2 regions of the Thiocapsa sp. C2-2m genome follow, and region 1 is predicted to be linked to the other one. Evidence: predicted binding sites of a transcription regulator. Region 1 holds the regulator's gene; the other holds the start of a gene.

Region 1 (3,500 bases):
CGGTCCCCTCCTGCTCAATCACCTCCGAATCCGTATAGACGATCTCGACCTTGGTCTTGGTGTGCACGCCGGCATGGGCCAACGCCTCGGAGAGCGATTTGTATGCCTCGGTGAGGTGCATGTACTTGCCGACCATGCCGACACGGACGACCTGCTCGGGGTGATCGAAACCTTCCAGGACGCGATCCCATTCGGACAGATCCGCCTCTGGGGCCTCGATCCGGAACTGGCGCACCACCAGCTCGTCGAGCTTCTGGTCGTGCAGCAAGCGCGGGATGCGGTAGATATTGTCCGCATCCACCGCCGAGATGACCGCGTCCTCGGTCACATTGGTGAAGAGCGCGATCTTGCGCCGCTCCTCGTCCGGCAGGTGCTTCTCCGCCCGACACAAAAGGATGTCCGGCTGGATACCGATGGAGCGCAGCTCTTTGACCGAGTGCTGCGTGGGCTTGGTCTTGATCTCGCCGGCGGTGCGGATATAGGGCACCAAGGTTAAATGCATGAAGAGCGCGTTCTCGCGCCCCTCCTCCACCCGCATCTGGCGGATCGCCTCGAGGAAGGGCAAGGATTCGATGTCGCCCACGGTGCCGCCGATCTCGACCATGGCCACGTCGGCGCCCTCGGCGCCCAGACGGATCGCCTGCTTGATCTCGTCGGTGATGTGCGGGATGACCTGGACCGTCCGCCCGAGATAGTCGCCGCGCCGCTCCTTGCGGATGACGCTCTCGTAGATCTGCCCGGTCGTGAAGTTGTTGTTGCGACCCATCGGGGTGCGCAGGAAGCGCTCGTAGTGGCCGAGATCCAGGTCGGTCTCCGCCCCGTCGTCGGTCACATAGACCTCGCCGTGCTGGAACGGACTCATGGTGCCCGGATCCACGTTGATATAGGGATCGAGCTTGATCATGGTCACCCGCAGGCCGCGAGCCTCCAACAGCGCCCCGAGAGACGCCGACGCGATGCCTTTACCGAGCGACGAGACAACACCGCCGGTGATGAAGATGAACTTGGTCATGGGGGTCGAGGAGGCAGTCGAGGGCGATGGCCCGTATCCGCCGACACGCTACCAAAATCCCCGGATCCGCTCAACGGGGATACAGGCGCGCGCTGACCCGAGCACTCGGGACGACCATCGCACGCCCGAACCCTGCCGCCGGCCCCGGGCCGGCCCCGGCAAACTTCACAAAATCCAGAGATCTGGGTATATTTGACGGCGTTTCGCAAGTCACGAAACACACCCTCTCGGCGCTGCCGGCGCTCGTCAGGATCGGGCGGCGTCGCAGCGGCCTTGATCGATGTTGTTGATGATGAATGTCAAATGTCAATAGAGGAGCGTCAACGATGCATCAAACAGCGAAATTGTTGAGTGCCGCCGTAATCGCAGGCGCCGCCGCCTTCGCCGTGAGCCCGGCCCAGGCGTGGTGGGGACCGGGTTGGGGCGGTCCGGGCTACGGCGGCTACGGGCCCGGTTATGGCTCCGGTCTCGGCGACTTGTTCGGCGACATGCTCGGCGACGGCTGGGGCGACTTCAACATGAACATGAGCGGCGGCGGTCGCGGCTACGGACGTGGTCGCGGCTACGGACGCGGCTACGGTTACGGCTATCCAGGCTACGGTTACGGTTACCCCGGCTACGGCTATGGCTATCCGGGTTACGGCACCCCCTACTACGGCGTGCCGTATGCTGCGCCCTACGCCGCGCCCGCTGCCCCCGCGACCGGCGAAGCGAAGTAAGCCGAACGCCGATTCGTCAGGCTCGCGTCAAGGCCGCGCCCGCGAGGGCGCGGCCTTTTCTTGCGGGTTCAGGTCGACCCGATGACAAGAAGATAATCTTCGCTTGATCCAGATCAAACGACGGTTCAAAATCAGGCGATCGAAGATTGTGGGGCGATGCTGTGAGCCATCATAAAGTCATCTCGTTGGAGACCATTCGCATCGCCTGCAGGAACTGCTCCCTGTCGTCGCTCTGTTTGCCGATGGGCCTTGCACCGGACGATGTGGAGCGACTCGACGAGATCGTAAAGCGAACACGACCGCTTCACCGGGGTGACTTTTTGTTTCGCGACGGGGACCGATTTCGTTCGCTCTATGTTGTGAAGACCGGCTCCGTGAAGACCTTTGCCCCCAGCCCCGAGGGCGGCGAGCAGGTGCTGGGTTTTCATCTTCCGGGCGAGGTGATCGGGTTGGATGCGATCGACAAGGACATCCACGCCTGCTCGGCCAAGGTGCTCGAGACATCCGCCATCTGCGAGATCCCTTTCACCCGGCTCGAAGAGCTCACGGCGACCATTCCAAGTCTTCAGCATCAGATGTATCGGCTGCTCAGCAAAGAGATCGGGCACGACACGGACATGCTCTTGCTCCTCGGTAAAAAGAACGCCGAAGAGCGGCTCGCCGCCTTCCTGCTTAGCCTGTCCAAGCGACTGCACAAACGCGGATTGTCCGCGACCGACTTCTATCTGAGCATGTCCCGACACGAGATTGGTAACTACCTGGGTCTCGCCGTCGAGACCGTCAGCCGACTCTTCACGCGTTTCCAGGACGATGGCCTGATGAACGTCGACCGCAAGCACATTCAGTTGCTCGACGTGGACACGCTGGAGTCGCTGGTGGGCGGCGCCGGGCAGAATCGGCGCCAACAGCAGCAGAGCTAAACTGCGCCCGCTGCGGCTTTGGGATGCTCGTCGGACTGGATCTGCCCCGGAGCGATCGACAACCCTCGGAGTCGGCGCAGTTTAGGAAATTGAAACGATAAAATTCCAAACGGCGTCTCCGCCGAGACTGCGGGGTTCCAAAAGACCACACAGGATCTCGATGACGCATCTTGCGCCGGGCGCGGTTTAGACCGCGAGCGGTGTCATCCCTCGGCGCGAAGCCAAAGACAACCTTCGGCACTTGCCGCCTGGATCGCCGCGAGTCGCTCGGCGTGGGCGGCGAGCGCGGCCGGATCGGCCTGAGTCACCCGCAATCGCGGCCGACTCGGATCCAGTCGGCCGCGCTGCCGAGCGTTCGGCCCGGCATGAGACGGCGTCGCGAGATCCTCCCCGAGACTCAAGGCCACCTGCCCACCGGTCATGGCGAGATAGACATCCGCCAGGATCTCGGCATCGAGCAGAGCCCCGTGTAGGTCGCGATGGCGATGATCCACGCCGTAGCGCTTGCACAAGGCATCGAGGCTGTTGCGCTGCCCCGGATGGATGCGCCGAGCCATGAGTAGCGTATCCATCACCTCGCATCGATCCCCGATCCGCGGTACTTCGGCATTCCAGCCGGTAATCTCGCGATCGAGAAACCCGAGATCGAAGGCCGCGTTGTGAATGATCAGCTCGGCCCCTTCCAAATAGTCCAGGAAGCCCTCGGCGATCTCGGCGAAGCGCGGCTTGTCGGCGAGAAAGGCGTTGGTGATCCCGTGCACGTCGGAGGCGCCCGCATCGATCTGGCGATCCGGCTGAAGATAGCGGTGGAAGTTGTTTCCGGTCAGGCGGCGGTCGATCAGCTCGACA
Region 2 (3,500 bases), on a different contig from region 1:
CGGGCTTGCGGCCTATTGCGACTTCTATCCCTCCGAGATCAGCGGGGGAATGCGCAAACGCGTCGGGGTCGCCCGCGCGATGGCGCTCGATCCGGATATCCTCTTCTTCGACGAGCCCTCCGCGGGTCTGGATCCGCTGAGCGCGCGTCTGCTCGATGACCTGATCCTGGAACTGCGCGAGAGTCTGGGGACAACGATGGTTGTCGTCACACACGATCTGGCCAGCATCTTTGCGATTGCCGACGACTCGGTATTCCTCGACGCCGCCACGCAGACCATGCTGACCACGGGAAACCCCCGAGAGCTGCGCGAGCATTGCGGGATCAAGCTCGTCCGTGATTTTTTGAGCCGGGGAGAGACATGAGCAAACAGGCCAATCCGACGGTGATCGGCGGCTTCGTGCTCGGGGCCTTGACCCTGGTCGTGATCGCGATCCTGGTGTTCGGCAGCGGTGCGCTCTTTCGCGAGAGGGTGCCGATGGTGACCTATTTTCCGGGCTCGGTGCAGGGGCTGAGCGTCGGCGCCGGTGTGCAGTTCGAGGGGGTGACGGTCGGCCGTGTGACGGGGATCGAGCTCAGCTTCTCGCCGGATACCGGGATCTTCAGCGTGCCCGTGACCTACGAGGTCTGGCCCGACAGCGTGCGCATCCTCGGGGCGGAGTCGGATGACTCGCCGGCGCAGATCCTGCGGCGCTTGGTCAAGGAGCGCGGTCTGCACGCACGGCTTGAGTCGGTGAGCTTCGTGACCGGCCAATACATGATTGCGCTGCAACTGGTTCGCGGCCGACCGCTGCGGCTGATCAAGGATCCCGAGGACGTTGTCGAGGTCCCGTCGATCGAGGCGACGCGCGACAGAATGACCGAGATGCTCGAAAATCTGCGGCTCGATGATCTGGCCAACGAGGCGGCACTCACCCTGGCCTCGATTCGGCAGTTGATCGGCTCCGGGGAGGTTCTGAGGTTGCTCGAGACCCTAAACGCGACCCTGGACGAGGCTCGCGTCCTGCTCGGAGGACTCAATCGGGAGGTGCAGCCGCTCGCACGGCGCCTCGATTCGATCCTCGAGGATTACGGTGCGCTGGCACGAGCGCTGGAATCCGGTGTGGTACCGGTCGCGGAGAATCTCGAGCTAGTCACCGCTTCGCTGGCTGTACTGGTGCGCCGGGTCGACGATCAAGTGGTTCCGCTCTCGGGCGCGACGCAGGCTGCGCTCGGCGAGTTCGAGGCCACCATGCGCTCGCTGGGGTCCTTGGCCGGCGATGCGACCGGGTCACGGATTCAGCTCGACCGGTTCCTCGTCGAGGCATCGGCCGCGGCCCGATCGCTCCGGGATCTTGCCGATTATCTGGAGCGGCATCCCGAGGCGCTTGTGCGCGGTAAGCGATAATCCTCGATTCGGCCGGCTGCCGCGTGAGACGCTCCCGAGGCCGTTCGACTGCCGAATCCGGAAGCTCGCGAGGGGCGGAGACGCTCGCTTTGACACCACCGATCTTGAAATCGGGCCGTCCTGAAAACAATCAGGCCCGGCACGCACGCGTACCGGGCCTGATGCACTGACGCTGGACTCGACTAGAAGTCGAGGAAGCTCGGGGTTTGGGTCGTGTCGGCGGACACTGCCTGTACTTCGACGACCGGTTCTTTCGTCTCTTCGTTGGCGAGACGCTCGGACTCCGGCATGACCATCGTGGTTTGGACTCCGCCTACGAGCAGAGCGACTGCGGCAAGAACACCTAAAGCACCCATGGTATATCTCCAATTTCGATTGGTTGCTGGTATGGGGATCATTATATAAGCATATTCTAATTAATCAACCCCTAATTTTGGTCCCCGTCGCCCGATGTTGTCGGGCATCCCGTCCGCTCGTGTTACCGCTTGTCAGGTGCTTCAGGATGGTCGCTAATATTAGCGATTGTTGATCAAGATCAACCCTCTATCTTGGATTCCGTCCTAATCTTGATTCCGCGTCGGAGTGCATGGTGCTCACGGCGTGCTCAACAGGTTTCTCGAGACGGGAGAAATGTGATGACGACAACAAAACGGCTTGTGCTTGCTGCGGCAGTCGCCGCTGTCTCGGCGTTCGGCTCCATGTCCGCGAACGCCTTCTGGGGCTCCGGGCCCTTTGGGATGTTCCCCGGCGGTTGGGGTGGACCTTGGAGCTCGCCTTGGTACGGACCCTATGGGGGTTATCCCTATGGTGGTTATGGATATCCCCACGGGGCCTACGGCTCGCCTTACGGATGGGGTGCGCCCTACGGCTTCGGTGCGCCGCTCTACGGCTACCCGGCTTATGGCTATCCGGCCTACAGCTACCCGACGACAACGCCTTCCAGCACCGACTCCAGCAAGTGACTCGACTCGCCTCGATGCCGTCCGGCATCGGGGCGAGACCCACCGCATCCGCCGCCGGGAGCCGCGCCCGAGGCCGACGGCGCATTTGGAACTGCTGCTTCGCCGCCCTGGTCGCCGCCTCGTGCCTGCTGCCTGCTATCATCCGTGTCGGCTCGCCGGCCCGAGATCGGCCGGCCCGGGCGCGCGCCTGCACGCGCGCCCTGTCAGCGATCTGACCGGAGAAGCGATATGCGAGTACTCGTCGGCGATATCGGGGGCACCAAGACTGCCCTGGGTCTTGCGAAGACGCATCAAAACCGTGTCGATCTCGAGGAGACGCGGCAGTATCCGAGTGCGGATTTCGACTCCCTCGATGAGATCGTCCGGCGCTATCTCGAGGAGACCGGAATGACCTGTCGTTTCGCCGCCTTCGCGATCGCCGGGCCGGTGCGCCAGCGGCGCAGTCAGGCGACCAATCTCCCCTGGGAGCTGGACGCCGATGCCATGGAGCAGGCACTCGGCTTTGCCGGTGTCGCACTGCTGAATGATCTGGAGGCGACGGCCTGGGGGCTTGCGGCATTGGGGCCCGATGACCTGGCCGTGATCCATCCGGGGGAGCCGACACAGGGCAACGCCTGCGTGGTCGCCGCCGGTACCGGGCTCGGCGAGGCCGGACTCTTCTGGGACGGTCTGCGTTACCATCCTTTCGCGACCGAGGGCGGTCATACCGACTTCGGGCCGACAGACGAGCGCGAGTGTGCGCTCCATGCGTTTTTAAAGCAGCGCTTCGGCCGGGTGAGCTGGGAGCGCATCGTCTCCGGGCTCGGGATCCGAAATCTCTACGACTTTTTGTCCGAATGGCGCGGAATCGAATCGCCGCCCGCACTGCGCGAGTCCATCGCAAGTGGCGATGCTGCGGCGGCGATTGCCGCGGCCGCCTCCGAGACCTCCTGCCCGGTCTGCACCGAGACGATGGATCTATTCTTTCTTCTCTATGGGCGCGAGGCCGGAAACATGGCGCTCAAGCAGATGGCGCTCGGCGGGGTCTACTTGGGCGGAGGGATCGCGCCGAAGAATCTCGACGCCCTGCGCGGCAGCGCCTTCCTGAAGGGCTTCTTCGACAAAGGCCGTTTGGAGCCTCTGATGCGCGCGATGCCGGTTCGGGTGATCGTA

What was found. The regulator FNR, encoded in region 1, switches genes on or off when oxygen is low (the NO sensors DNR and NnrR bind a similar motif). The targets are predictions, from matches to a motif close to TTGATNTANATCAA.
Region 2: the regulator FNR is predicted to act here: its motif matches at 1,912-1,925, upstream of AADX97_RS23325 (sulfur globule protein CV3).

What each region holds. Positions count from the first base shown of each region.
Region 1 is NZ_JBBWVD010000001.1:188,727-192,226, forward strand. Features, by position in the region: gene AADX97_RS00830 (CTP synthase) at 1-1,012, opposite strand, end outside; gene AADX97_RS00835 (sulfur globule family protein) at 1,339-1,731, shown strand; gene fnr (fumarate/nitrate reduction transcriptional regulator Fnr) at 1,893-2,651, shown strand; gene dnaQ (DNA polymerase III subunit epsilon) at 2,855-3,500, opposite strand, start outside.
Region 2 is NZ_JBBWVD010000037.1:36,019-39,518, forward strand. Features, by position in the region: gene AADX97_RS23310 (ABC transporter ATP-binding protein) at 1-364, shown strand, start outside; gene AADX97_RS23315 (MlaD family protein) at 361-1,386, shown strand; gene AADX97_RS23320 (hypothetical protein) at 1,569-1,742, opposite strand; gene AADX97_RS23325 (sulfur globule protein CV3) at 2,022-2,348, shown strand; gene glk (glucokinase) at 2,577-3,500, shown strand, end outside.